4 regions of the Streptomyces sp. NPDC006339 genome follow, and region 3 is predicted to be linked to each of the others. Evidence: riboswitches for the same ligand, from Rfam matches in the RefSeq annotation. Region 3 holds a riboswitch; each other region holds the start of a gene.

What was found. Region 3 has a riboswitch for cyclic di-AMP ahead of ABZ135_RS34445 (M23 family metallopeptidase). Riboswitches for the same ligand answer to the same signal wherever they lie in the genome.
Region 1: another riboswitch for cyclic di-AMP. It lies ahead of ABZ135_RS36785 (LysM peptidoglycan-binding domain-containing protein); the one in region 3 lies ahead of ABZ135_RS34445 (M23 family metallopeptidase).
Region 2: another riboswitch for cyclic di-AMP. It lies ahead of ABZ135_RS03530 (M23 family metallopeptidase); the one in region 3 lies ahead of ABZ135_RS34445 (M23 family metallopeptidase).
Region 4: another riboswitch for cyclic di-AMP. It lies ahead of ABZ135_RS11640 (transglycosylase family protein); the one in region 3 lies ahead of ABZ135_RS34445 (M23 family metallopeptidase).

Annotation. Positions count from the first base shown of each region.
Region 1 is NZ_JBEXQW010000079.1:4,004-11,149, forward strand. Features, by position in the region: gene ABZ135_RS36760 (class II fructose-bisphosphate aldolase) at 1-64, shown strand, start outside; gene ABZ135_RS36765 (histidine phosphatase family protein) at 105-776, shown strand; gene ABZ135_RS36770 (endonuclease) at 805-1,446, shown strand; gene ABZ135_RS36775 (hemerythrin domain-containing protein) at 1,578-2,147, shown strand; gene ABZ135_RS36780 (hypothetical protein) at 2,161-2,523, shown strand; gene ABZ135_RS36785 (LysM peptidoglycan-binding domain-containing protein) at 2,595-3,440, opposite strand; cyclic di-AMP (ydaO/yuaA leader) riboswitch at 3,445-3,600, opposite strand; gene ABZ135_RS36790 (class E sortase) at 4,034-4,765, shown strand; gene ABZ135_RS36795 (DUF6213 family protein) at 4,822-5,220, opposite strand; gene ABZ135_RS36800 (universal stress protein) at 5,217-5,387, opposite strand; gene ABZ135_RS36805 (CBS domain-containing protein) at 5,637-6,056, opposite strand; gene ABZ135_RS36810 (SDR family oxidoreductase) at 6,247-7,095, opposite strand.
Region 2 is NZ_JBEXQW010000003.1:156,466-163,611, reverse strand. Features, by position in the region: gene ABZ135_RS03540 (pitrilysin family protein) at 88-1,434, shown strand; gene ABZ135_RS03535 (pitrilysin family protein) at 1,461-2,828, shown strand; cyclic di-AMP (ydaO/yuaA leader) riboswitch at 3,031-3,196, shown strand; gene ABZ135_RS03530 (M23 family metallopeptidase) at 3,209-3,979, shown strand; gene ABZ135_RS03525 (GntR family transcriptional regulator) at 4,150-4,833, shown strand; gene ABZ135_RS03520 (HPr family phosphocarrier protein) at 4,991-5,272, opposite strand; gene ABZ135_RS03515 (GNAT family N-acetyltransferase) at 5,467-7,146, shown strand, end outside.
Region 3 is NZ_JBEXQW010000064.1:17,221-24,366, forward strand. Features, by position in the region: gene ABZ135_RS34435 (MFS transporter) at 1-856, shown strand, start outside; gene ABZ135_RS34440 (PP2C family protein-serine/threonine phosphatase) at 1,197-2,408, shown strand; cyclic di-AMP (ydaO/yuaA leader) riboswitch at 2,647-2,794, shown strand; gene ABZ135_RS34445 (M23 family metallopeptidase) at 2,806-3,930, shown strand; gene ABZ135_RS34450 (aldo/keto reductase) at 3,979-4,944, shown strand; gene ABZ135_RS34455 (PrsW family intramembrane metalloprotease) at 5,028-6,341, opposite strand; gene trmB (tRNA (guanosine(46)-N7)-methyltransferase TrmB) at 6,540-7,146, opposite strand, start outside.
Region 4 is NZ_JBEXQW010000011.1:124,582-131,727, forward strand. Features, by position in the region: gene ABZ135_RS11625 (globin domain-containing protein) at 1-211, opposite strand, end outside; gene ABZ135_RS11630 (cytochrome P450) at 588-1,838, shown strand; gene ABZ135_RS11635 (transglycosylase family protein) at 1,957-3,027, shown strand; cyclic di-AMP (ydaO/yuaA leader) riboswitch at 3,285-3,455, shown strand; gene ABZ135_RS11640 (transglycosylase family protein) at 3,460-4,158, shown strand; gene eno (phosphopyruvate hydratase) at 4,430-5,716, shown strand; gene ABZ135_RS11650 (septum formation initiator family protein) at 5,909-6,379, shown strand; gene ABZ135_RS11655 (DUF501 domain-containing protein) at 6,446-6,994, shown strand; gene ABZ135_RS11660 (Ppx/GppA phosphatase family protein) at 6,991-7,146, shown strand, end outside.

The DNA of each region.
Region 1 (7,146 bases), on a different contig from region 3:
CGCCCGTCTGCTCGCGGTGCTCAACGCCCCGGTCGTGCGGCCGGCGGACGCGCCGGTACGGTGAGGAGTCCCGGTCCGGCGCGGGCGAAGGGAGCAGTACGGCCATGGGTGACCTCCTCCTGATCCGCCACGGCCGGACGGAGTGGAGCGCCACCGGACGGCACACCGGCCGCACCGATCTGCCGCTCACCCCGGACGGCGAGGCCGAGGCGCGTGCCCTCGCCCCGTTCTTCGCGGGGCGCTCCCTCTCCTTCGTCCTCACCAGTCCGCTGCGTCGGGCCCGGGACACGGCGGAACTGGCCGGGCTGCGGGGCGCGGCGACGGACGAGGACCTGGCCGAGTGGGACTACGGCGGGTACGAGGGCCTGACCACGGCCCGGATCCGCGAGACCCGGCCGGACTGGTCGCTGTGGCGCGACGGCGTTCCGCCGCACCCGGACGGTCGGCCGGGAGAGACCGCCGAGGACGTGGGCCACCGGGCCGACCGCGTGCTGCGCCGGATCGCCCCCCTGCTCGCGGGCTCGGCCCAGGACGGCGTCGTGGTCGCCCACGGTCATCTGCTGCGGGTGCTCACCGCCCGCTACCTCGGTCTTCCGCCCGCCGAAGGGCGGCTCTTCCTGCTGAGGACGGCGACCGTGGGACGCCTGTCGACGGAGCACGGCCTTCCCGTCGTCGCCGGCTGGAACCAGCAACCCGTCGGAGAGCGGGCGCCTGGGGCGGAGCGTCGGAGCGGGGCGGAGCGTCGGGGTGGGGCGGAGCGTCGGGGTGCGGAATGAGCGTGGTGGACCGGAAGGAGCGAGCCTCATGCGTACCTCCGAGGTGATCGACAGGCTGCTGGACGCGCACGGGCGCACCTACGCCGACGAGGCCGGGATCACCCTGCGCGACAAACCCGCCCCGCTCTACCAACTGCTGGTCCTCACCGTCCTGTGCTCCGCCCGGATCAGCGCCGGGACGGCCACGGCGGCAGCGCGGGAGCTGTTCGCGGACGGTCTGCGCACGCCCAGAGCCATGGCGGACTCCGCCCGGCGAAAGCGTGTGGAAGCGCTCGGCCGGGCGCACTACGTCCGGTACGACGAGAGCACCGCGACGGCGCTCGGCGAGGGCGCCGAGCTGGTCCTCGACCGCTTCCGGGGCGATCTACGCGGACTGCGGGAGGAGGCCGGAGGGGACCTGGACGCGCTGCGCTCGCTGCTGCGGGAGGTGCCCAGGATCGGGCCGGTCGGCGCCGACATCTTCTGCCGCGAGGCGCAGGCCGTGTGGCCGGAGCTGCGGCCGTTCTTCGACCGGCGTTCACTCGCCGCCGCGGAGTCCCTCGGACTGCCCCGCACTCCGGCCGGTCTCGCCCGCCTCGTGCCACCGGAGGAACTGGCCAGGCTGGCGGCCGCCCTGGTGCGTGCGGGCCTGGCCGGCGGGTCCGCGCGGAAGCCGCGGGCCGACGCCTGAGACCGGAACGCCCGGGTTTGACCGCACGGCAATCGGCTAGACGCGGAGTCAAGGACGACACACGGACTCCGGGCGGCGACGTCCTGGACCGGTGGTCGTCTCGCACCGAACGCCACTCCGAAGGAGGGGTCATGAGCATGACGAGCGGTTCGCCCCGCACGGTCGAGCCCGAGGACGACATCCTGGAGCAACTGCTGGAGCAGCACGACCGGATCCGGCAGCTCTTCGCCGAGACGCTCGACTCGGAGGGCGACGCCAAGCAGCAGTGCTTCGACGAGCTGCGCGCGCTGCTCGCCGTACACGAGAGTGCCGAGGAGATGATCCTGCGGCCCGTCGCCAAGCGGGTGGCCGGCAAGGAAGAGGCCGAGGCGCGCAACGAGGAGGAGTCCCAGGCCAACAAGGAACTGGCCGAGCTGGAGGGGCTCGACGTCCACAGCGCCGAGTTCGACGCCCGGCTCAGGGCCTTCCAGAGCGCCGTGGAGGACCACGCGCGGCACGAGGAGCAGGAGGAGTTCCCGAGCATCCGCGCGGAGTGCGACATCGACGACCGCCGTTCCATGGGGCGCCGGCTGCGCGCGGTCGAGCGCATGGCCCCCACCCATCCGCACCCCAGGACCGCCGGCTCGACGGCCGCCCAGTGGACCGTCGGCCCGTTCGCGGCGATGCTCGACCGGGCCAAGGACGCGCTGCGTCGCGGCTGACCGGGAGGCCGTCATGGTGACACCTGTCGCGGTGGCCCGCGGCCAGGGGCTCTTCAACCTCGTCGGCGGCCTCTGGCCGCTGGTGTCGCTGAGGACCTTCGAGCGGGTCTACGGCCGCAAGACGGACGACTGGCTCCAGAAGACCTCGGCCGGCCTGCTGGCCGCCGCCGGGATCGGGATGCTGCGCGCGGCGAACACCCCCGAGGGCATGCGCGACGCCCGGCGTACGGGCGTGGGAACCGCCCTCACCTTCCTGCTCGTGGACCTCGTCTACGTACCCCGCGGGCGGATCAGCCCCGCCTATCTCATGGACGCGGCGAAGGAGACGGCCTGGCTCGTGGCGTGGTGGAAGGCCGGCCGCCTGGCCCGCCGGTGAGGCAGTCGCGCCGACGCGACGGGCCGCGCCCGCCAGGAGGCGGGCGCGGCCCGTCGCGTCGGACGCTCGGCTCAGTAGGCGCCGAAGACGTTGTCGATGGAGCCGTAGCGGTCGGCCGCGTAGTTGCAGGCGGCGGTGATGTTGGCGACGGGGTCGTACGGGTCGAAGGGCATGCCCGCCACGTGGTAGGCGCGGAAGGTGGGGTCGATGACCTGGAGCAGGCCCTTGGAGGGGGTGCCGGCGGCGGCGTTGGAGTCCCAGTTGTTGATGGCCAGCGGGTTGCCGGAGGACTCCCGCATGATGTTGCGGTAGATGCCGTCGTAGGTGCCGGGAATGCCGTTGCGGGCCATGACGTCGAGGGACTCGCGGATCCAGCCGTCGAGGTTGTTCGCGTAGGAGGCGGACTTCGCCGGGGCCGCCGCCTGGACGGCCGAGGCGGGGCGGGCGGCCGCGGCGCCCTGGCTGGAGGAGCTCTTCGCGGCCGTGCGCTGGGCCGGGGCGGCCTTGGTCCTGGTCGTCTTGGCCTGCTTGCGCGGGGACTCGGCGCGCGGCGCGGACGTCGCGTCGACGGTGAGCTTCAGGCCGGGCCGGATGAGGCTCGGATTGCCGCCGACGGCGGCCCGGTTGTCCTGGTAGAGCTTCTTCCAGCCGCCCCGCACCGCATACGCGTGAGCGATCTTGGAAAGCGAGTCGCCGCGGACGACGGAATACTTCACCGGCCCGGTTTTCGCGACCACGTGAACGGTCGCGACCTTTTCGACTGCGACGGAAGGCGTTCCCTGCGGCGTGACCGCTCCCGCGCCGGTCGCTCCGGCGAGCGGGAGGGCGAGTGCGGCACTGCCCGTGAGGCCGGCGGCGGCGATGCCACGGGCGAGCGGGGTGTTCTTGGGACGGCGGTGCTTCCCGTGTCCACGCATGGCGAGTTCCTCTCCTTCGCCTGCGAGGTGAGCTGTCGGGTTCGGGCAGGAGATGCCCGGCCGCGGCGGGCGCGGCTTCACCCCGAGCCGTGGCCGAAGGATCGGACACGGCGGAGAACCTGGGTCCCCCGCTCCTGCCGGGAAGGGTCGTGGGTGCGATGCCGGACGGTGGCAGGACTCGGCGTTTCCGTCCGGTTGACGCGTGACCGTATGCGAAGAAGAAGGACGAGAACAAGACGGGAATTAATCAAAGCAAATAGATCTCGGTGGCCGAAGAAAAGGATCATTCCGACCTCTCGCCAGCGGTTTCCCAATCCTTTTCCACAGCCGCGCACTTGACGTCCCGCCAGGCCCGCGCGCACCGCTCCTCCCGTGATTCAGATCACCCGGCTCATCACGTCGTCCTTTCAGTGGTGAAATACAGCCCTTGCGGGATTCCGCTCGCCATTCCGGTATTGCAGATGAATAAGCCGACATCGTCCGATTTGCCCGCGCGGTCAGCCCGCGCTCACGGCGGCGGCAGCGCGTAGCGTGGGAGATGTCGGAAGGTCCTCGGACGGCACGGCGCCGTCCCGGGGCCCCGGCGGATGACCATGGACCGTTCGCGCGCCCGTTCCCGCAGGGCCCGCCGGGTCGTCGCGACCCTCGCGGCCGTCGTCGCCACGGTCGTCGCCGTGCTCCTCGGCTGTGCCCCCGCCCCCGACCGGGGCGCCGCCGAGACGACAGCCGCCCCTGCTCCCCCACCGCGGGCCGCGCCCACGACCCCGCCCTCTCCCACCCCGACCCCCACGCCCGCCCCGGCACCTGCCGCCCGGCCACGGCCCGCCGACCTGGACATCCCGTCGATCGGCGTACGGGACCTGCGGGTCGTGCCGTACGAGGGGAAGACCGACGACCGCGCCGGCACCCGCATCCAGGACCGGGGCGTCGCCGCGAGCCCGTACGGGAAGCGGGGCGGCGTGGGTCCGGGGGACACCGGCAACTACCAGGTGACGGCGCACCGCCTCTCGGCGGGCGGGCCGCTGCGCGACCTGCCGGCCGTCGAGGTGGGCGACCGGGTGTTCGTGACGGCGGGCCGCGAGGTGTACGAGTACCGGATCACCGAGACCCGTACGACGTCCTTCCGCTCGGCCCGCTCGCTCGCCGAGCAGCGCGCCGCCGTCCCCGGTTCGCCCGGCGAGAAGCCCACCCGCGCGATGATCACGCTCTCCACCTGCGCGACGCCGGAGGACGACGCGGCCGGAAACTTCTGGCGGGACGCGCAGGGCAACCCGGAGCACCGTATCGACAAGATCGGCGTCCTGGTCGCGGTCCGCCCCGCGTGACGCGCGCCCGCGCGGGCTGCGCCGACTCCGCCCACTCCGCCCACTGCGCCCACGACCTACGACGGGCCGCCCTCGTCGCCCGGGTCCCCGCCCGTTTCCTCCGCGTCCGGTCCGTCCGGGCCGCTGTCGGCGGCGGGCTCGTCAGAGCCGGGGTCGGGGCCGTCATCCGGGGCGGCATCCGGGCCGGCGTACGCCGCTCCGAGCGCCTCACCGGTCCCCTCCTCGTCCCCGTCGGTCATCGGCATCAGCCCGATGCACTCGGCGTCGATCTGGTCGGCGATCTCCATGAGTCCGGTCGCCAGGGACAGGACCGTCGCGGGGTCGTGGTCCTCGTAGCCCTGGTCGGTGGCCTGCAGCCAGCCCGCGGCGACCTGGCGCAGCAGCCCGGTCATCTGGTCGGCGGGGACCAGGAGGTGGCCGTCGGCGAGGACGATGAAGGACGTGGGCGCGTTCACGAGGCGACCTCCGGACGGACGACGAGGACCGGGCACGAGGCGTGAGCCACCCTTGGCCCGCCGACGGAGCGGAACAGCGGGTCGGCCAGGCCGCCACGGCCCCGGCCGCCCATGACCGCCCGACTGCCCATGATCGGACGGGCACTGCGTGCGCCGGTGTCGTTCATGGCCGCGCCCTCCTGCTCCGGTCCGGTGCCGGCGGTTCGGGCCTGGGGGCCGGCGGCGGTGCCGGACGCGGGGCCTCCGGGTCGGGCGGGAAGGGTCGGGTCGGCGGGGCGGGGTGCGGATCGGTCGGGTCGCGGGGGAAGGGCTGGGTGGGCGGCCCCGTCGTCGGATGTGCCGTGGGCAGGGTGTGCGTCACGGTGCCTCGCCTCCTCGGTACGGGCGGGTCCGGCCGGGGTACCCGGCCCGAGCGCTCATGGGGTGGCCTCGGCGGACGAGATGTCCGCGAGCGCCGACGTGGGGTCCTTCTCGATGGCGAGGTCGCCAAGGGTGACGATGCCGACGACCCGGCCCTCCTCGGTGACGGGCAGGCGCCGCAGGGCGTGCTCGCGCATGAGGCCCACGGCACGGTCGACGCCTTCGTCGGGCCCTACCGTGACGGGGCGGTCGCTGCACACCGACCGGACCGTCGTGTCCGACGGGTCCTTGCCCTCCGCGAGGGCGCGGACGACGAGGTCGCGGTCGGTCACGATGCCGCGCAGCCGGTCGCCGTCGACGACCAGGACGTCCCCGATGTCGGCGTCGCGCATGACGCGCGCCGCCTCCGCGACGGAGGTGAGGACGCCGACGGTGACGGGATGGCCGGTCATGACATCGCGTACGGACTGGGTCATGTCTCCTCCTGCTGCCGGGCAGCCGGTGTCCCCATGGGACCGGCTACCCGGCCCCGGGGGCGATACGCGTGCGAGGGCACCGCCGCTCGCAGGCCCCCGGCGCCCTCGGGCGATCCGCCGCCGCGCCCCCGGCCGACCCCCTCGGCCCTCGACCCTCGGGCCCCGACCCTCGGCCGTCGACTGGCGACTGTCATACGCGACGCCAGGCGTCGTCCCCGAGGTGCGAACCGGCCATCGGCCCCATCCGCAGCATGCCGCCGTCGACGGCCCAGGACGCGCCGGTGACGTACGAGGCGTCCGGTCCGGCGAGGAACGCGACGACCGCCGCGACCTCGCGGGCGTCACCCGGACGGCCCAGCGGGACACCCGGGCGGGACTCGGTGGTCACGTCGGTGTCCTCCTGCCCGGTCATGGGTGTCGCGATCTCGCCCGGGGCGACCGCGTTGACCGTGATGCCGTGTTCGGCCAGCTCCAGGGCCATGACCTGGGTCAGGAGGCCGAGGCCGCCCTTCGCCGCGCAGTACGGTGCCGCGCCGACCCGCGGCTGGTGCTCGTGCACCGACGTCACGTTCACGATGCGGCCGCCACGCCCCTGGCGGACCATGCGCCGGGCGGCGCGCTGCGCGCACAGCAGCGGACCGACCAGGTCCACGTCGAGGACCTCCCGGACGGTGCCGTGGTCGAGTTCCAGGAACGGCGTGGACGTGCCGGTGCCCGCGTTGTTCACGAGGACGTCGATGCCGCCGAGCCGTTCGGCGAGCACGTCGACGACCTCGGCGGCCTCCGGCAGCAGCGTCAGGTCCAGGTGCTCGATGTACGCCTCGCGCCCCTGCGCGCGTACCTCTTCGGCGGTCTCCTCCGCGCCGCGCCGGTCCCGGTGCCAGGTGAGGCCGACATCCATGCCGGACGCGGCGAGACGAACCGCCGTGGCCCGGCCGATGCCGGAATCGGCACCCGTGACGACGGCGGTCCTCGGAGTCAGGCTCGCCGGGGTCGAGGGGGCCGACGGGGCTGACGGGGTCGACGGACTGTTGTTCATGACGCCTTCCTCGGTCGTGGGAGGCCGGTCCTCCGGATCGCAGGGCGCCGC
Region 2 (7,146 bases), on a different contig from region 3:
ATCCGATACGGCCGGGAACTTCGCCAGGTGTCGGCGCGCTTGCATACAGTGGCAGGACTTTTTCACATCGCGATCGAAGGGACGTACATGCCCATGGGTCACACGGCCACGGCCGAGACCGGCTCCGGCGGCCTGACAGCGACCGAGCACCGGCTGGCCAACGGCCTGCGCGTGGTGCTCTCCGAGGACCACCTGACCCCGGTCGCCGCGGTCTGCCTCTGGTACGACGTCGGCTCGCGCCACGAGGTGAAGGGCCGCACCGGCCTCGCCCACCTCTTCGAGCACCTGATGTTCCAGGGCTCGAAGCAGGTCCACGGCAACGGTCACTTCGAGCTGGTGCAGGGCGCCGGAGGCTCGCTCAACGGCACGACGAGCTTCGAGCGCACCAACTACTTCGAGACCATGCCCGCCCACCAGCTCGAGCTGGCGCTCTGGCTGGAGGCCGACCGCATGGGCTCGCTGCTCGCGGCCCTGGACGACGAGTCCATGGAGAACCAGCGGGACGTCGTCAAGAACGAGCGCCGCCAGCGCTACGACAACGTGCCGTACGGCACCGCCTTCGAGCGGCTGACCGCCCTCGCGTACCCGGAAGGCCACCCGTACCACCACACCCCGATCGGCTCGATGGCCGACCTGGACGCCGCCACCCTGGAAGACGCCCGGAACTTCTTCCGCACCTACTACGCGCCGAACAACGCGGTGCTCTCGGTCGTCGGCGACATCGACCCGCAGCAGACCCTCGCCTGGGTGGAGAAGTACTTCGGCTCCATCCCCGGCCACGACGGCAAGCCCGAGCCGCGCGACGGCTCGCTGCCCGACGTCATCGGCGAGCAGCTCCGCGAGGTCGTCGAGGAGGAGGTCCCGGCGCGTGCGCTGATGGCCGCCTACCGGCTGCCGCACGACGGCACGCGCGCGTGCGACGCGGCCGACCTCGCCCTGACCGTCCTCGGCGGCGGCGAGTCCTCCCGGCTCCACAACCGGCTGGTCCGCCGTGACCGCACGGCCGTCGCCGCCGGTTTCGGCCTGCTGCGGCTCGCCGGCGCGCCCTCGCTGGGCTGGCTGGACGTCAAGACCTCCGGCGGCGTCGAGGTGCCGCGGATCGAGGCGGCCGTCGACGAGGAGCTCGCCCGCTTCGCGGCCGAGGGCCCGACGCCCGAGGAGATGGAGCGCGCCCAGGCCCAGTTGGAGCGCGAGTGGCTGGACCGGCTCGGCACGGTCGCCGGCCGCGCCGACGAACTGTGCCGGTACGCGGTGCTGTTCGGCGACCCGCAGCTCGCCCTGACGGCCGTGAACCGGGTCCTCGACGTCACCGCCGAGGAGGTGCGGGAGGTCGCCGCGGCCCGGCTGCGCCCGGACAACCGCGCCGTCCTGGTCTACGAGCCGGTGGCCGGCGAACAGAGCGACAGCGACGAGGAAGAGGGAGCGGACCAGTGACCGACGCTGCCGCGTCTTTGACGAGCATGACCTTCCACCCGCAGCCCCGGCCGGGCGAGGCCAAGCCCTGGGCGTTCCCCGCCCCGGAGCGCGGCGCGCTCGACAACGGCCTGACCGTGCTGCGCTGCCACCGCCCCGGCCAGCAGGTGGTGGCCGTCGAGATCTTCCTCGACGCCCCGCTGGACGCCGAGCCCGAGGGCCTGGACGGCGTCGCCACGATCATGGCGCGGGCGCTTTCCGAAGGCACCGACCAGCACAGCGCGGAGGAGTTCGCCGCCGAGCTGGAGCGCTGCGGCGCCACCCTCGACGCGCACGCCGACCACCCCGGCGTACGCGTCTCCCTGGAGGTCCCGGTCTCCCGGCTGCCCAAGGCGCTCGGCCTGCTCTCCGAGGCCCTGATCGCCCCGGCCTTCGCCGAGACCGAGATCGAGCGTCTGGTGCGCAACCGCCTCGACGAGATCCCCCACGAGACGGCCAACCCGGCCCGCCGGGCCGCCAAGCAGCTCTCCAAGGAGCTGTTCCCGGCCTCCGCCCGGATGTCCCGGCCCCGCCAGGGCACCGAGGAGACCGTCGGCGCGATCGACGCCGCCGCCGTCCGCGGCTTCTTCGACGCCCACGTCCGGCCGGCCGCGGCCACCGCCGTGGTCGTCGGCGACCTCACCGGCGTCGACCTGGACAAGGTGCTTGACGAGACGCTCGGCGCCTGGACCGGCGCTCCGGCCGCGCCCCGCCCCATGCCGCCCATCACGGCCGACGACACCGGCCGGGTCGTCATCGTGGACCGCCCCGGCGCCGTCCAGACGCAACTGCTCATCGGCCGCGTCGGCGCCGACCGCCATGACCGCGTCTGGCCGGCCCAGGTGCTCGGCACGTACTGCCTCGGCGGCACCCTCACCTCCCGCCTGGACCGCGTCCTGCGCGAGGAGAAGGGATACACGTACGGCGTGCGGGCCTTCGGCCAGGTGCTGCGGTCCGACGGCAAGGGCAACGGCGCCTCGATGCTCGCCATCAGCGGCTCGGTCGACACGCCCAACACCGGCCCGGCGCTCGAGGACCTCTGGAAGGTGCTGCGCACCCTCGCCGCCGAGGGTCTGACCGACGCCGAGCGGGACGTGGCGGTGCAGAACCTGGTGGGCGTCGCCCCGCTCAAGTACGAGACGGCCGCCTCCGTCGCGGGCACGCTCGCCGACCAGGTCGAGCAGCACCTCCCGGACGACTACCAGGCCCGGTTGTACGCGCGGCTGGCCGAGACGGGCACCGTCGAGGCGACCGCGGCCGTGGTCAACGCCTTCCCGGTGGACCGGCTCGTGACCGTGCTCGTCGGTGACGCGTCGAAGATCGCGGAGCCGGTGCGGGCGCTCGGCATCGGTGAAGTGACCGTCGTCACCGGCTGATTGAGCCGACGTCACGGACGACGAAGGACCCCGGCGACCTGGTTCGCCGGGGTCCTGTCGTATGTCCGTATTGTCGTCAAGGATGCCTGAATGCCCTGTGGCATGTCTTACAAACACCCGAGTCTGTTTGCCGATCGACTGAAGATCGGCCTAGCGTCGACCCGGCTGTCCGGCCGTTGCACCACGCCGCATCCGCGGCAACGGACAGTCATCGCCGAGTCCCCGTAAGGCGCGAGCCTGGGGAGCCGGGGACCCGCACGCAGTCCCTGGGGTGAATCGGACGCCTTCGCTCCGCGCGGAGGGGCCCGTAGGAGACCTTCCTGCTCCGAACCCGTCAGCTAACCCGGTAGGCGAGAGGGAAGGAAAGGATCAGCCACTACATGGCGTTCACCCGTGCCACCGGGAAGCATCGTGGTCCGAGCCGCATGGCGCGCCGCAACGCCGGCCTCGTCGGCGTGGCGACCCTCGCCACCACCGGCGTCATCGGCACCCTCGCCTCCCCGGCGTTCGCCGCCGACACGGAGGAACCCTCTCCCGAGGACACCGGCCTCACCCAGGTGATCACCGAGGAGTCCCTCGCCGAGCGGGTCGACGCCCAGGCCGCTGCGCAGGAGAAGGAAGCCTACGAGGCCGCCGCCCGCGCCAAGGCCGCCGCCGAGGCGAAGCGCAAGGCCGAGGCCCGCGCCAAGGAGGTCCGCGCCGCCAAGGAGCGCGCCGCCCGCGAGGCCGAGCGCAAGCGCCTGAACTCCTTCCAGCTCCCCGTCGCCGGCACGTACGTGTCCACCGGCTACAAGACCGGTGGCTCGCTCTGGTCCTCCGGCAGCCACTCCGGCATCGACTTCCACGCCTCCTACGGCAGCAAGGTCGTCTCCGTCGGCTCCGGCACCGTCGTCGAGGCCGGCTGGGGCGGCGCGTACGGCAACAACATCGTCATCCGGATGCACGACGGCACGTACACCCAGTACGGCCACCTCTCCGCGATCAGCGTCTACGTCGGCCAGAAGGTCACCCCCGGCGAGCAGATCGGCATCTCCGGCTCCTCCGGCAACTCCACCGGCCCGCACCTCCACTTCGAGGCGCGCACCAGCGCCGAGTACGGCTCGGACATCAACCCCCTCTCCTACCTCCGCGCCCGCGGCGTCGACGTCTGACCCGACGGACCCCGCTCACGCGACGGGAAAAGGCCCCGGCTCCTGCGAGCCGGGGCCTTTTCGTTCCCCGAATTGCCGGGCGGCATCGGAAATTCCGGCGTCCTGCAATAGAGTCGCCGGACAAGCGCCGCTCGAATGGGGTTTCGCGCGGATCACAGGGGAGGTCGGACATGCGCATTCCCGCGCACTCGGTATGCACGGCGATCCGGGACGACATCGTCTCCGGGGTGTTCGAGCGGGGCGCCCGGCTGACGGAGGAGCAGCTCGCCCGCCGCTACGGGGTCTCCCGGGTCCCGGTCCGCGAGGCCCTGCGCACGCTGGAGTCCGAGGGCTTCGTCGTCACCCGCCGCCACGCCGGCGCCCAGGTCGCCGAGCCCACCGAGCAGGAGGCGGCCGATCTGCTCGAGATGCGGTCGCTGCTGGAACCGCTGGGCGCCGCCCGGGCCGCCCAGCGGCGCACCGACGCCCACCTCAAGGTGCTGCGCGGCCTGGTCAGGCTGGGCCAGGAGCGGGCCAGGCGGGGCCGGGGCGAGGACCTGGCCGCGCTCGGCGGCTGGTTCCACGAGACCCTGGCGCAGGCATCCGGGAGCCCGCAGCTCACGGCGCTGCTCACCCAACTGCGGCACAAGATCGCCTGGATGTACGTGGTCGAGCCGGCCGATCGGCCCGTGGAGGCGTGGGCCGAGCGCGGGGCGATCGTCGACGCCGTGGCGCGCGGGGACGCCGAACGGGCCCGGGCCCTGACCGCGCTGCACGTGGAGCACGCGCTGCCGCTGCACCGGCTGAAACGGCCGGAGCGGGCGCCTGTGAGGGTTTCGCAACATGTCGTCAACATCGCGGGCCGGCGGAATTAACACGGGCGCCGTATATAAAGGGTGGGGGAATTCCGGGGCGCTGTTCATGCTGCCCGAATTCCGGTGCCCGCCGAATTCCGCGCACAAAAGAAGCCGGGCCCGACGGAATTCCGTCGGGCCCGGCTTCTTGTCGAACCGTCGTCGGGGAGGAGACGGGTCAGACGGTCTCGGGGAGCTCCTCGAGACCCTCGGCGACCAGCTTCGCCAGGCGGTCGAGCGCGGCCTCGGCGCCGTCGGCGTCCGAGGCGAGCACGATCTCCTCGCCGCCCTGGGCACCCAGGCCGAGCACCGCGAGCATGGACGCGGCGTTGACCGGGTTGCCGTCGGCCTTGGCGATCGTCACGGGGACGCCGGCGGCCGTGGCGGCACGGACGAAGATGGAGGCGGGGCGGGCGTGCAGGCCCTCGGCCCAGCCGACGTTGACGCGGCGCTCAGCCATGGTGGTTGCCCTTCAACTTTCAGCGGTTGTCTAGACCAGTCTCTCACGGGTGGCGACATGCTCTCGTACCGACCTGCGGCCCCGGCGGGACGGCCGTTCGGCCTTCCCTACCTTGCCCGCAGCGCACCCGCCGCGCGACCGGTGCTCCCGTCACGACCGGTGCCGCTGTCGTACCCCCGCCGTACGCTTGCCCCATGCAGAGCGCGTCCGAACAGTCGCAGCAGCCGGAACACGCGTATCCCGACCACTGGGAAGCGGACGTGGTCCTCCGGGACGGCGGCACCGCGCGCATCAGGCCCATCACCACCGACGACGCCGACCGGCTGGTCAGCTTCTACGAGCAGGTGTCGGACGAGTCGAAGTACTACCGCTTCTTCGCGCCCTACCCGCGCCTCTCCGCCAAGGACGTCCACCGCTTCACCCACCACGACTTCGTGGACCGGGTGGGACTCGCGGCGACCGTCGGCGGCGAGTTCATCGCCACCGTGCGCTACGACCGCATCAACGACCAGGGGCGCCCCGCCTCCGCGCCCGCCGACGAGGCCGAGGTCGCCTTCCTCGTCCAGGACGCCCACCAGGGCCGCGGCGTCGCCTCCGCCCTGCTCGAACACATCGCGGCCGTCGCCCGCGAGCGCGGGATCCGGCGGTTCGCCGCCGAGGTGCTGCCCGCCAACAACAAGATGATCAAGGTCTTCACGGACGCCGGCTACACCCAGAAGCGCAGCTTCGAGGACGGGGCCGTCCGCCTCCACCTCGACCTGGAGCCCACCGACCGCTCCCTCGCCGTCCAGCGCGCCCGCGAACAGCGCGCCGAGGCGCGTTCGGTGCAGCGGCTCCTCGCCCCCGGCTCCGTCGCCGTGATCGGAGCCGGCCGCGCCCCCGGCGGCGTCGGCCGGACCGTGCTGCGCAACCTCCTCGCCTCCGGCTACACCGGCCGCGTCCACGCGGTGAACGCCGCCCTGGAGGAGGGGCCGCACCACATGGAGGGCGTCCCCGCCTTCCGCTCCGTCGCCGACATCGGCGAACCCGTCGACCTCGCCGTCGTCGCCGTCCCCGCAGAGCGCGTCCCCGAAGCCGTCGCCGACTGCGGCGAGCACGGCGTGCGCGGCCTGGTCGTGCTCTCCGCCGGATACGCGGAGAGCGGCGCCGAGGGCCGCGAGCGCCAGCGCGCCCTGGTGCGCCAGGCCCGCTCGTACGGGATGCGGATCATCGGGCCCAACGCCTTCGGGATCATCAATACGGCCGAGTCCGTCCGGCTGAACGCCTCGCTCGCCCCCCAGATGCCGGCCGCCGGGCGGATCGGGCTCTTCACCCAGTCCGGCGCCATCGGCATCGCGCTCCTCGCCGGGCTGCACCGGCGCGGCGCCGGGCTCTCCTCCTTCCTCTCGGCCGGCAACCGCGCCGACGTCTCCGGCAACGACCTCCTCCAGCACTGGTACGACGACCCCGCGACCGACGTCGTCCTCCTCTACCTGGAGTCGATCGGCAACCCCCGCAAATTCACCCGGCTCGCCCGCCGGACGGCCGCCGTCAAGCCCGTCGTGGTGGTCAAGGGCGCCCGGCACAGCGGCAGCGCCCCGCCCGGCCACCGCGTCCCGGTCACCCGCATCCCGCACGCCACGGTCTCCGTCCTGCTGCGGCAGGCCGGCGTCATCCGGGTCGACACCGTCACCGAACTCGTCGACGCGGGCCTCCTCCTCGCCGACCAGCCCCTGCCGGCGGGCCCCCGGGTCGCCATCCTCGGCAACTCCGAGTCCCTCGGCCTGCTCACCTACGACGCCTGCCTCACCGAGGGCCTGCGCCCGCTGCGGCCCCTCGACCTCACCACCGGCGCCACCCCCGCCGACTTCCGCGCCGCGCTCACGGCCGCCCTC
Region 3 (7,146 bases):
CGAGGCGGGGGAGCGGCGGCGCGTGGAGGCGTTCGCCCTGTTCAACGCGTACTACCAGGCGGGCATCCTCCTTGGACCGCTGATCGGGGTGGCCCTGACAGGGGTGTCGTTCCGGCTGACGTGCACGGTCGCGGCCGTCCTGTTCGCCGCGCTCACCCTCGTACAACTGCGGCATCTGCCGGTGCGCCGGTCCTCGGCGGCCGCGGACACCGCCGGGGAAGGGCGGAAGGGGCAGTTCCGTACGGTGCTCGGCAACCGCACGTTCTGGCTGTTCTCGCTGGCCATGACCGGCTCGTACGTGCTGTCCTTCCAGGTCTATCTGGCGCTGCCGCTCGCCGCCGGCGGTACGGCGGCGACCACGGCCCTGTTCGTGGTCTCGGCGCTGGTGGCGCTGGCCGGGCAGTTGCGGATCACCGCCTGGTGCAAGGCCCGGCTGTCGCGCGAGCGCTGTCTGGTGCTCGGACTCGCCCTGATGGGCGGCGCCTTCCTCGTCCCGGCGGGGCTGGGGCGTTCGCTGGTGGGGCTGCTGCTGTGCGCGGCGGTGCTGGCGGTCGCGAACGCGGTGCTCTACCCGTACGAGATGGACACGGTCGTCGCGCTGTCCGGGGGCCGCTGGGTGGCCACCCACTACGGGCTCTACAACACCGTCTGCGGGGTGGGCATCACCCTGGGGAACCTGGGGACGGGCGCCCTGCTCGACCTGACCGGCCGGTCGGCGGCGCCCTGGCTGGTGCTGTGCGCGGTCGGTCTCGGGTGCGCGGGGGCGATGGCGCTGCTGGCCCGGGGCGGACGGCTGGCCGAGCCGCCGCCCGTACGCCAACCGGCCGAGGAGGAGTCGCCGAGCCGCGCGGCCTGACGGCACCCTGGACAGGGCGCGGGTCCGTCCGGGGCCGGGCGGCGAGCCAGAGGACAGTCCAGACCAGTCCAGAGGACACGCCGAAGGGCAGTCCAGACGGCAGCCCGGGCGGCGGCAGTGCCGGCGCTGGTCCAGGCGGCGGTGCAGTCCAGGCGGCGGTGCAGGCGGGAGAGCACAGGTGGCGCGAGCAGCGGTGCGGCGCGGGCGGGGCCTCTCCGGTGGCCGCCGCGCCCGTCCGGCCCCGGGTCCGGCCTCCGGTCGGGCCGCCGACGCGTCCTCCTCCGGGGGCCGTGGGGCCTCGTCCGGTGTGCCCTCCGGCTCCGGCTCCTCCTCCGGTGCGGTGCGCGCAGGGTCCGGCGGTCCGTCGCCCGGCCCGTACCGCGGCGCCCGGCGTTTTCTGCGCGCGCTCCCTCCGCTGGTGATCGTGGGCGGGATCGTCTTCGACGCGTCGACCCCGCCCCAGTACACGGCGGCGCCGATGTTCTCGGCGGCGCCGCTGATCGCGGCCCCCTTCTTCTCCACACTCACGACGCTGCTCACGGGCATCGCCGCCGTCCTCGCCAGCGTCGGTCTGCACGTCTACAACGGGACGGTGGCGGAGATCCCCTCCCTGACCGAGAGTCTGACGGTCGCCACGGTCTCGGGCCTCGCGGTGCTGATCAGCCGGGTGGTGCGGCGCAGCGGCGAGCGGCTGGCCTCGGCGCGGGTGATCGCGGAGACGGCGCAGAAGGCGGTGCTGCCCACGCCCGCCGAGCGGATCGGGGGGCTGCAGATCGCCGCCCGGTACGAGGCGGCGCAGGCGGACGCGTTCATCGGCGGCGACCTGTTCGCGGTGCAGGACACCCCGCACGGGGTGCGGCTGGTGGTCGGCGACGTGCGGGGGAAGGGGCTCGACGCGGTGGAGGCCGTGGCCGTGGTGATCGGTGCCTTCCGCGAGGCGGCCGAGCAGGAGGCGACCCTCGAAGGGGTGGCGGCGCGGCTCGAGCGGGCGCTGGCCCGGGAGGGCACCCGGCGCGACGGTCTCGACGCGTTCGAGGGGTTCACCACGGCGGTGCTCGCGGAGATCCCGGGCGGTGACCGGGTGGTGCGGGTGGTCAACCGGGGCCATCCCGAGCCGCTGCTGCTGCGGGCGGACGGGGGTGTGGAGGTGCTGCGGCCCAGCGAGGCCGCGCTGCCGCTGGGGATGGGGGAACTGGCGGTGTGGCCGGACCGGGCCGACGAGTCGCCGTATCCGCCGGGTGCGACGCTGCTGTTCTACACGGACGGCCTGTCGGAGGCGCGGGACGCGGCGGGGGTCTTCTACGACCCGGGGGAGCGGCTCGCGGGGTGGATCTTCCCGGGGCCCGAGGAGCTGCTCGACGCGGTGGTGGCGGATGTGCGGCGGCACACGGGCGGGGGCACCACGGACGACATGGCGCTGCTCGCGGTGAGCCGTCCGGCGGTGGGGCAGCCGGAGCGGCGGCGGACGATGCCGGTGGTGCCGCCGGCCGACCGGGCGGTGGGTCCGCGCCGTGACGCGGGTGGTGACGCGGGTGGTGACGGGGCGCGGTGACAGGGCGCGGTACCAGGGCGTGGTGACAGGGCGTGGTGACGAGGTGTCGCTCCGATAACAATTGACGTAACGTCAGATACGGGGTTTGGTCCTGACGCCGTTCTGAAGGGAGGTCAACTCGGGCTTTTCCCTACCAATTCAGCTAATGATCAAGCGGAACGGCTTGGAATCGGGAGGCCACGTCTATTAACGTTCGATAACGCAGCGCGGTCGTCCCAGCCGTCGCAAGAGACGGCACCGTGCGCACGCGCCGAATCCCGTAAGGGAACCGGGGAACCACCACTTGGGGTGAATCGGGCCCCACCGCACTCGTGCGGCACCGCCCGTAGGAGACCTTCCTGCTCCGAACCCGTCAGCTAACCCGGTAGGCGAGAAGGAAGGAAAGGAGAGCGCCTCCGTGGCCTCCAACACCCCTGCTCCGCATACCCCCTTCGATTACTTCGACACCTCGGGGGCGTCGAGCGCCGCCGGCGCGGACGGGGAGGAGTGGAACCCCACCGAGGACTCCCTGCGGGACCGGGGCCGTGCCGGCGGGCGCCACCGGGTCGTCAAGCAGCGCTCCAACTTCGCCCGCTCCTCCACCGTGCTCGGCGTCGGCGTCATCGCCGCGGTCGGCGCCGGCGGTCTGGCCACCGCCCAGGAGAGGCCGCCGGTCTCCATAGCGCTGCCGGACGTCGACCTGCCCGACGCCTCCGAACTGCCCGGCATCGGCGAGCTGATCGGCGCGGACGGCAAGGGGGCCGAGGGGGCCGAGGGGGCCGAGGGCTCGGGAGGGTCCGGGGGTTCCGACGTCGTCGCGGCCGGGCACCAGGCCCAGCCGCTCACCGCCTTCACGCTCGCCGGCACCGACCAGGCTTCCGGCACCGAGGCGTCCGAGGCCCGGACGCAGACCGACGCGGGCGAGGCGCTGCGCGCCCGCATCCTCCAGCAGGCCGAGCAGCAGCAGGCCGCCGCGGACGCCGCCGAGAAGGCGGCCGCGGAGAAGGCCGCCGCGGAGAAGGCGGCGGCCGAGGCCGAGACCCAGGCGAAGGCCGCGGAGCAGGCGGCCGCCGAGGCGAAGAAGAAGGCCGAGGAGGAGGCCGCGGCGAAGGCCGAGGCCGAGCGCCTGGCCAAGCTCGCCGCCAGCTACGCCCTGCCGACCTCCTCGTACACGCTCACCTCGACCTACGGCGAGTCCGGCTCCATGTGGTCCTCCGGCTACCACACCGGCCTGGACTTCGCGGCCCCCACCGGCACCCCAGTCAAGGCCGTCCACAGCGGCACCGTGAAGTCGGCGGGATGGTCCGGCTCGTACGGCTACCGGGTCGTCCTGGAGCTCCAGGACGGCACCGAGATCTGGTACGCGCACCTGTCGTCGATGACGGTGAGCGCGGGTCAGTCGGTCGGCACCGGCGAGACCATCGGCCGCGTCGGCGCCACCGGCAACGTCACCGGGCCCCACCTCCACCTGGAGGTCCACACCCCGTCCGGCGACGGCATCGACCCGGCGGCCTGGCTCCGCTCCAAGGGCCTGACCGTCTAGTCCGGCCTGGCCGGAATACGCCCGGCGACCTCGGGGGTTGACCGACTCATGACCACTCTTCGCCGGCTGGGCACGTCCGATCTCCACGTCTTCCCGCTCGCCCTCGGGGGCAACGTCTTCGGCTGGAGCGCCGATGAGGCGCAGTCCTTCGCCGTCCTCGACGCCTACGCCGCCGCGGGCGGCAACTTCGTCGACACCGCCGACGTCTACTCCGCGTGGGCCGAGGGCAACGAGGGCGGCGAGTCGGAGACCGTCATCGGCCGCTGGCTCGCCTCGCGCGGCAACCGCTCCGACGTCCTCGTCGCCACCAAGGTCGGCGCCCACCCCCAGTACAAGGGGCTGAGCGCCACGACCGTCAAGGCGGCTGCCGAGGAGTCGCTGCGCCGTCTCGGCACCGACTACATCGACCTCTACTACACGCACTTCGACGACGAGTCCGTGCCCGTCGAGGAGATCGTCACCGCCCTCGACCAGCTCGTGAAGGACGGCAAGGTGCGGGCCGTCGCCGCCTCCAACATCTCCCCCGAGCGGCTGCGCGCCTCCCTCGACTTCGCCGAGGCCGAGGGCCTGGCCCGCTATGTCGCCCTTCAGCCGCAGTACAACCTGGTGTCCCGGGACACCTACGAGGGCCCGCTGCTGGAGACCGTCGAACGGGCCGGGCTCGCCGCCGTGCCGTACTTCGGACTCGCCTCCGGCTTCCTCACCGGCAAGTACCGGCCGGGCGGCGCCGTCAGCAGCGTCCGCGCCGGCAGTGCCGCCAAGCACCTGGAGACCGAGCGCGGCCGGAAGGTGCTGGCCGCCCTCGACGCGGTCGCCGAGGCCCACGACGCCGAGCTCGCGAGCGTCGCCCTGGCCTGGCTGGCCTCCCGCCCGACCGTCGTCGCCCCGATCGCCTCGGCCCGCACGGTCGAGCAGCTCCCCGCCCTCGTGGCCTCCGCCGAGCTGCGCCTGACGGACGCGGAGCTCGCCACGCTGACGAAGGCGTCGGAGGGCCAGGCTGGGCCGGACGCCTGAGCCGGACGGTGAGCCGGACGGCTGAGTCGGACGCCTGGGCCGGACGCCTGGGCCGGACGCCTGGGCTGGACGCCCGCGCCCGATCAGCTCCGGTACGGGTTGTAGCCGCCGTAGTCCAGATACTGCGGCGGCACCCACACCCGGCCGGTGACCCGGGCCGCGTGGGTCAGCGCGGGCGAGGCGACCTGGCGGCGCTGCCACAGATGGTGCAGCAGCTCCTGCTCGCGGGCCGTGAAGTCCGGCGCCGCCTGTCCGCGACGGGCCCGGTGGCGCAGGAACGCCAGGGTCGTCGCGAACGCCTCGTACTCGCCGACGGCCTGCGCGCCCGGCTTGCCGAAGCTGCGGGCGGCGAAACCCCGGGCGAGGGCGCGGGCCCGCATCGAGGAGAGCGCCAGCGGCTCGTCGTGGGCGAGCCAGCCGGCCGTCGCGTAGGCCGGGAGCTCCCCGGATATCGTGCGCAGCTCCTGCTGCCGGCTCCATATCGCGAGCCAGGTGAGCAGCGCAAACACCGGCACCATGAACATCCCGTAGACCAGGACGAACGCCAGCGGGTGGAAGGTCGCCGAGCCGTTCCACAGGGCGTGCATGCCCATGGCCAGGAGCAGTCCGCCCAGCGGCAGCAGCACCAGGCGGGTGCGGCGGGCCCTGGCGGTGACCGGCAGCAGGGCGGCGAAGCCGAAGCCGAGGCCGGTGAGCGAGGTGAACAGCGGGTGCGCGAACGGGGACATGATGATCCGGACGAAGAACGTGCCGACCGTCACCGAGCCGAGACCGGCGGCGCCGAACTCCTGGTCCTCGCCGAAGGCGTTGCCGAGATAGAGGATGTTCTCGGTGAAGGCGAAGCCGGTGGCGGTGAACCCCGCGTAGACCAGCCCGTCGACCGGGCCCGTGAAGTCCCGGCGGCGGAAGAGGAAGAGCAGGAGCAGGGCGGCGCCCTTGGCCGTCTCCTCCACGACCGGCGCGACGGCGGTCGCGCCGAGCGTGTCGGCCGAGCCGGGATCCGCGGTGGCACTGCTGATCCACTCCACGGCGAAGGAGTTGGCGAGGATCGCGACCAGGGTGGAGGCGAACGCGCCCCAGGCGAGCGCGAACAGCAGGTTCTTCCAGGGAGCCGGCTCGACCCGGTCCAGCCAGCGGAACGCGGCCAGGAGCAGCGGCACCGGCAGCACCGCGAGGCCGAGGCCCACGAGGAAGCCCTCGGTGCCGGTCTGCTCCCGCACCATCGCGAGGATCGCCAGCGCGCACAGCGCGAGCGCGGCGATCAGCGCGACGGCCCGGAGCAGCCGGCTGCGCCAGAACGCCTTGCGCGGCTTGTAGCGCCACTTGGCACGCTCCGGGACGGCCGCGAAGTCCGGCTGGTCGCTCTCGAGCGCGGGCACGGGAGCGGGAGCGGGCACGAACGCGGGGGAGGGGGCGTCGGAGTGGGCGGGGACGGGCTCGGCGGCAGGACCGGCGATGGGGTTCGATGACACGCAACGACCCTAACGACGGTCACCGACAGCGGCGAGGGAGTTCCCTCAGCCTGTGGAAAACCGGCCCACCGCCCTGTGGACATCCGGGTCCCCACCGATGGAGGACCGGGCCGGCGAGTTCGGTTACCGGCGGCGGAAGAGCAGGTCGTGGACGACGTGCCCCTTGTCGAGCCCCTGGCCCTCGAAGCGGGTCAGCGGCCGGTACCCGGGCCGCGGGGCGTAGCCGCCGTCCTCCTGGGTGTTCTCGAAGTCGGGGTGCGCGGTCAGGACTTCCAGCATCTGCTCCGCGTACGGCTCCCAGTCCGTGGCGCAGTGCAGCACGCCGCCGTGCTTCAGCCGGGGGGCGAGCAGGGTGAGGAACTCGGGCTGGATGAGCCGGCGCTTGTGGTGGCGCTTCTTGGGCCAGGGGTCCGGGAAGTAGACCCGGCAGCCGGCGAGGGACTCCGGCGGGAGCATCTCGCGCAGCAGGATGATCGCGTCGCCGTTGGCGACCCGGACGTTGGTCAGGCCGTTGCGGTCCGCGAGGCCGAGCAGATTGCCCTGGCCGGGGGTGTGCACGTCCACGGCGAGGATGCCGGTGCCGGGATCGGCGGCGGCCATCTGCGCGGTGGCCTCGCCCATCCCGAAGCCGATCTCCAGGACGACCGGAAGGCCCCCGAACATCTCGTCCAGGTCGAGCACCCGCTTGCCGTCGATGTCGAGCCCCCAGTCGGGCCACCGCTTCAGCATG
Region 4 (7,146 bases), on a different contig from region 3:
CCAGATAGCCGGCCAGCCCCGGGTCCTCGATGCGGGTCACCACGTGCGTGAGCGCGGCGAACAGCCGGTCGCGCTGCGGCGCCAGGTCCTCGGGGAAGAGCTCGCGGACGCCCGGGTTGTGCCAGAAGAGATGGGAGTAGAAGAACGTGACGGCGTGCTCCGCCCGTCTCTCGACGACCGCGAACGTGCTTCTGAGCAACTGGGCATCCACGCCCGTGAATCTAAGCCACGGGCCGTCACGGCACGTCCGGACAGCGGTACTTCGTCAGACCGCCGCGCCGCCGAAGAAGTCGATCAGGGCGGGAGCGAGGTCCCGCGCGGCGATCGCGCGCTCCTGCCCGGGCCGGGGAAGACCCGCAGGGTGAAGGAGCCGTCCGCGGCGCGAACGGGACGCTACCGGTCGCCACTGACACCGCCGGCCGCGCCAGCCGGCCGCCCCTCGGTCCCCCCCGGCGGCGCCGGCCGCCCGCAACCTCCCCCGCCGCGCCCGCAACCTCCCCCGCCGCGCCCCCGGCCGCCCCCGGTCACCCCCGCCCCTACCCCCGGTCGCCACGCCGCCCCGTGGCCGGTCCTTGTACGGTCGGGGCATGAGCACGCCCCCCGCACCCGAGCTCTTCACCTGGGAGTTCGCCACCGATCCCTACCCCGCGTACGCCTGGCTGCGTGAGCACGCGCCCGTGCACAAGGCCACCCTGCCCAGCGGGGTGGAGGCGTGGCTGGTGACGCGGTACGGGGACGCGCGGCAGGCGCTGGCGGACCAGCGGCTGTCGAAGAATCCGGCACATCACGACGAGCCGGCGCACGCCAAGGGGAAGACGGGGATCCCGGGGGAGCGCAAGGCCGAGCTGATGACGCATCTGCTCAACATCGACCCGCCGGACCACACCCGGCTGCGGCGGCTGGTGTCGAAGGCGTTCACCCCGCGGCGGGTGGCGGAGTTCGCGCCGCGGGTGCAGGAGCTGACGGACCGGCTCATCGACGGCTTCGCGGCGCGGGGGAGCGCGGACCTCATCCACGAGTTCGCGTTCCCGCTGCCGATCTACGCGATCTGCGACCTGCTCGGGGTGCCGCGCGAGGACCAGGACGACTTCCGGGACTGGGCCGGGATGATGATCCGGCACGGCGGCGGGCCGCGCGGCGGGGTGGCGCGGTCGGTCAAGAAGATGCGCGGCTATCTCGCCGAGCTCATCCACCGCAAGCGCCTCGCCCCGGGCGACGACCTCATCTCGGGGCTCATCAGGGCCTCCGACCACGGGGAGCACCTCACCGAGAACGAGGCCGCGGCGATGGCCTTCATCCTTCTCTTCGCCGGGTTCGAGACCACCGTCAACCTCATCGGCAACGGCGTCCACACCCTCCTGTGCCACCCCGAACAGCGCGAGCGCCTCCAGGTCTCGCTGGCGGCCGGCGAGACCGGGCTCCTGGAGACCGGGGTGGAGGAGCTGCTGCGGTACGACGGGCCGGTGGAGCTGGCCACCTGGCGGTTCGCCACGGAGCCGCTGAGCATCGGCGGGCAGGAGATCCCGGCCGGTGACCCGGTGCTCGTGGTGCTGGCGGCCGCGGACCGGGACCCGGCGCGGTTCGACGGGCCGGACACGCTCGACCTCGCGCGGCGCGACAACCAGCACCTCGGGTACGGGCACGGCATCCACTACTGCCTGGGGGCGCCGCTGGCCCGCCTGGAGGGGCAGACGGCGCTCGCGACCCTGCTGACTCGCCTGCCGGACCTGCGACTTGGCGTGGCGCCGGAGGAACTGCGCTGGCGCGGCGGGCTCATCATGCGCGGCCTTCGCACCCTTCCGGTGGAATTCTCCCCGGAGGTCTCCACCGCCCCGTAGCTGACGTCGCGCCAGAACTGTGATCTTCGCGTGATCCGCGCTGCATCGGCTTGTGACTTCCGTTCGAATGCCGCTACGTTCACCCGCAGTCTCAGCAGTCACGCGAAAGGCACTCCGTATGCGCTCCGGGAACGGACGTCACCGCAGACCCCGCCAGGCCCCCGCTCTCGTCGTCGCCGCGGGTGTGACCGGATCGGCCATGGCGCTGCCGTTGCTCGCCACCGGTTCCGCCTCCGCCGCCGACGCGGCGACCTGGGACCGGGTCGCCGAATGCGAGTCGGGCGGAGCCTGGAGCGCCAACTTCGGCAACGGACTCTACGGCGGGCTGCAGTTCACCCAGGAGAGCTGGGAGCGGCACGGCGGTCTCGCCTACGCGCCGAGCGCGGACCTCGCGAGCCGCGCGCAGCAGATCGCGATCGCCGAGAAGGCGCTCGCCGCCGGCGACACCCAGTGGGCCACCTGCGCCCCGATCGCCGGCCTGACGAACGACGGCGAGGCGCCGGACGTCGACCCGGGCCCCGGCGTCACGCCCAAGAAGCCCACGGGGCCGCTCCCCGAGTCCAACCGCACCGACGGCCTGCCGACCGGCACCACCGGTGCCACCGGCACCACGGGCAGCGGCACCGAGGCCGGGACCGGCACCGCCGACCCCTCGGCCACGGCCACGAGCCCCACCGCCCCGGCCTCCCCCACCGTGCCCCCGACGGCCCCCTCGACCGGCTCCACGACCGCGCCCACCGCCCCCGGCACCACCGCCCCCGGCACCCCCGGCACCCCCGTGACGCCCGGTACGCCCGTAACGCCGGACACATCCGTACTGCCGGGAACGCCCGGTGCGCCCGGTGCGCCCGGTGCGCCGGACGCGACCGCCCCCGGCACCGGCAAGCACCGGGGTGACGCCGCGACAGAAGAACCGGGCATGACGGACACCGGTGTCGAATCCGGGCGTCATGCCGCGCCGACCGACGGCGCGAAGGGCGGCGCGGGCGGCGCCGAGTCGGACAAGACGGACGAATACACCGTCAAGCCGGGTGACAGCCTGTCGGACATTGCGCAGGAGAACGGTCTCCTCGGCGGCTGGAGCGCCCTCTACGACGCCAACAAGGAGACGGTCGGGTCCGACCCGGATCTCATCCTCCCTGGTCAGAGCCTGGAGTTGCTGCCCGAACCGGCCGCGCTGGCGGAGTAGTTCGGGGGTTAATGTCCGTTCTGTGCGAGTGAGACATGAGTCTCTCTTGTCGAACGGGCGTGTCACGTCCGCAAACTTTGCTCATGTCGCCCCTCACCTGCGCAAACACCGCCTGACGGTGTGCAAGTAGGGGCGATTTTTCCGGGTTGATGGGCTTTGAACTTCCCCCGGCTCTGTGTCTACGGTCGTGACCGCTCGCCACCGCGGGCCCCCTCGACCGGAACGCCGAATCCTGCCGCCGGTCGAAGGGAACAGTCGTCGCGCAAGCGCCGAAGGCAGGAGCGGGGGACCCAAGGTAAGTGCCGCCCCCGGCCGTTGAGACAGACGGCCGAGGACCGGCTTGGGGTGAAGCCGCGTGCTGGTCACGCGGCCGGGCACTCACAGCCCGAACCCGACAGCTCACCTCGCAGGCGTCGGTGAGGGAGAATTTCCATGCTGCTTTCCGGCAAGGGCAAACACCGTCGTTCCTCCAAGGCCACCCGCGCCATCGCGCTCGCCGGTGCCGCCGGTGTCGCCGTCGCGGCCCCGCTGATGGGTGCCGCCACCGCCTCGGCCGCCACCGCCTCCGAGTGGGACGCCGTCGCCCAGTGCGAGTCCGGTGGCAACTGGTCCATCAACACCGGCAACGGCTACTACGGCGGCCTGCAGTTCTCGGCCTCCACCTGGGCCGCGTACGGCGGCACCGCCTACGCCCCGACCGCCGACCAGGCATCCAAGTCCCAGCAGATCGCCATCGCCGAGAAGGTCCTCGCGGGCCAGGGCAAGGGCGCGTGGCCGAGCTGCGGCGTGGGCCTCTCCAACGCCTCCTACAGCGGCGGCTCCACCGAGCAGGCGCAGCCGGAGCGGAAGGCCGAGCAGCCGACCACCCGCAGCGAGCAGCGCACCGCTCCGAAGACCGCGCCGAAGAGCACGGCCAAGAAGAGCGAGTCGAAGCAGACCGTCACCACCCCGACCGGCAAGAAGGTCCAGAAGGGCGACGGCGAGTACAAGGTCGTCACCGGCGACACGCTCAGCAAGATCGCCCAGGCGCACGGCGTCAAGGGCGGCTGGGCCAAGCTCTTCGAGCTGAACAAGGACATCGTCCAGGACGCCGACCTGATCTACCCGGGCCAGCAGCTCCACCTGAAGTAATCCGGGCGACTGCCCCTCCCCGCGGTGACCACCCCGGCCCGGAGCGCCCTTCCCCCGTGCGCTCCGGGCCGGGGTTTCCCCGTTCCGCCGCCTACCGGTGAGTAGGTAAGGGTCTTTCGTCCCCGGATGCATGCCCTTGGGTCCTTTTTCGTCCCAGGGGGCGGGCGCCCGGCTGGTCGGAGGCCCCCGGGCGGTTAGGCTCTTGTCGCAAGGCGAACGAGACCTTGCCGCATGCGTCACAACCAGCGTCACATCCCAGAAGGAGATGCTCGTGCCGTCCATCGACGTCGTCGTAGCCCGGGAAATCCTGGACTCCCGAGGCAACCCCACGGTCGAGGTCGAGGTCGGCCTCGACGACGGCAGCACCGGCCGTGCTGCCGTCCCGTCCGGTGCCTCCACCGGTGCGTTCGAGGCCCTCGAGCTCCGCGACGGTGACCCCAACCGTTACCAGGGCAAGGGCGTGGAGAAGGCCGTTCTCGCCGTCATCGAGCAGATCGGCCCGGAGCTGGTCGGTTACGACGCCACCGAGCAGCGCCTGATCGACCAGGCGATGTTCGACCTGGACGCCACCCCGGACAAGTCCTCGCTCGGCGCCAACGCCATCCTCGGCGTCTCCCTCGCCGTCGCGCACGCCGCCTCCGAGGCGTCCGACCTGCCGCTCTTCCGCTACCTCGGCGGCCCGAACGCGCACCTGCTGCCCGTTCCGATGATGAACATCCTGAACGGCGGCTCGCACGCCGACTCCAACGTGGACATCCAGGAGTTCATGATCGCGCCGATCGGCGCCGAGTCCTTCTCCGAGGCCCTGCGCTGGGGCACCGAGGTCTACCACACCCTCAAGAAGGTCCTGAAGGACAAGGGTCTGTCCACCGGCCTCGGCGACGAGGGCGGCTTCGCCCCGAACCTCGGCTCCAACCGCGAGGCCCTCGACCTCATCCTCGAGGCCATCAAGCAGGCCGGCTACGTCCCCGGCAAGGACATCGCGCTCGCGCTCGACGTCGCCGCCTCCGAGTTCTACAAGGACGGCTCGTACGAGTTCGAGGGCAAGTCCCGCTCGGCCGCCGAGATGACCGAGTACTACGAGGAGCTCGTCTCCGCGTACCCGCTGGTCTCCATCGAGGACCCGCTGTTCGAGGACGACTGGGCCGGCTGGAAGGCCATCACCGAGAAGCTCGGCAGCAAGGTGCAGCTCGTCGGTGACGACCTGTTCGTCACCAACCCCGAGCGCCTCGCCCGCGGCATCGAGGAGGGCTCCGCGAACGCCCTCCTGGTCAAGGTCAACCAGATCGGCTCGCTGACCGAGACCCTGGACGCCGTCGAGCTCGCCCAGCGCAACGGCTTCAAGTGCATGATGTCCCACCGCTCCGGCGAGACCGAGGACGTCACCATCGCCGACCTGGCCGTCGCCACCAACTGCGGCCAGATCAAGACCGGCGCCCCGGCCCGCTCCGAGCGCGTCGCCAAGTACAACCAGCTCCTGCGCATCGAGGAGATCCTCGACGACGCCGCGGTCTACGCCGGCCGCAGCGCCTTCCCGCGGTTCCGCACCGCGAACTGATCAGTCCGCGCACTGATCGGCACCGCGAAGCGATCAGCACCGCGAACCGATCCCGGCGACGGCCGGCCTCCGGTCTGACACCGGCCGCACGGCGGCTTCCGTACGTCCCCGCACTCGGTCCCGTACCGTGTGCGGGGACGTACGTTTGAACAAGACGCGTGACACGGCGCGGGACACGGGGAGGCGCACGACATGGCCGTGAAGGACCGGGACCGGTTCTCGACCGCGACCCGGATCAGGCTGCTCGGCGAGCAGACCGCCGCCCGTGTCTACCGCTCCCAGACCCGCCGTCAGGCCCGCCGCTCCCGGCTCACCGGCCGCGCGGCCTTCCTGGCCCTGGTGGTCTGCTCCCTCGTGGTGGCGCTCGCCTACCCGATGCGGCAGTACGTCTCCCAGCAGGGCGAGATCGCCGAGCAGGAGCGCAAGGCCGCCGAGGCGGCGGAGCGGGTCGAGGAGCTGCGGGACGAGAAGGCCCGCCTCCAGGACCCGGCCTATGTGCGCCGCCTGGCCCGCGAGCACCTGCACTACGTGATGCCGGGCGAGACCGGCTTCACCGTGAACGACCCCGACGCGGAGCCCCGGCCCCGCACCGAGCAGGGCGCGACGGACCGTCCGTGGTACGACAACCTGTGGGACGGCGTGGACCGCGCCGACCGCCCGTAGCGGCACCCCGACGGCGTCCGACCGGCGCCCGTCCGACGCCCGCACCGACCGACGAGCAAGGCAGACATGGAAACGCCCCCTCCGCAGACCGAACGCACCGAGCCCACCGACGCGGACGTCGCCGCGTTCCAGGAGCAGCTCGGCCGGCCGCCCCGCGGCCTGCGCGCCATCGCGCACCGCTGCCCGTGCGGCAACCCGGACGTCGTCGAGACCGCGCCCCGGCTCCCCGACGGCACGCCGTTCCCGACCACGTACTACCTGACCTGCCCGCGCGCCGCCTCCGCCATCGGCACCCTGGAAGCCAACGGGGTCATGAAGGAGATGCAGGCCCGGCTCGGCACCGACCCCGAGCTCGCCGCCGCCTACCGGGCCGCGCACGAGGACTACATCGCCCGCCGGGACGCCATCGAGGTCCTGGAGGGCTTCCCGAGCGCCGGCGGCATGCCGGACCGGGTCAAGTGCCTGCACGTGCTCGTCGGTCACTCGCTGGCGGCCGGCCCCGGCGTGAATCCGCTGGGCGACGAGGCCCTCGCCATGCTGCCGGAGTGGTGGGCCAAGGGCCCCTGCGTCACGCCGTGCACCGACACCGCCGCCGAAGGGAAGTCCTCGGAATGACGCGGGTCGCCGGAATCGACTGCGGTACGAACTCCATCCGCCTGCTCGTCGCCGACGTGGACCCGCGGTCGGGCGAACTGATCGAGCTCGACCGGCGGATGACGATCGTCCGGCTCGGCCAGGGCGTCGACCGGACCGGCCGGCTCGCGCCC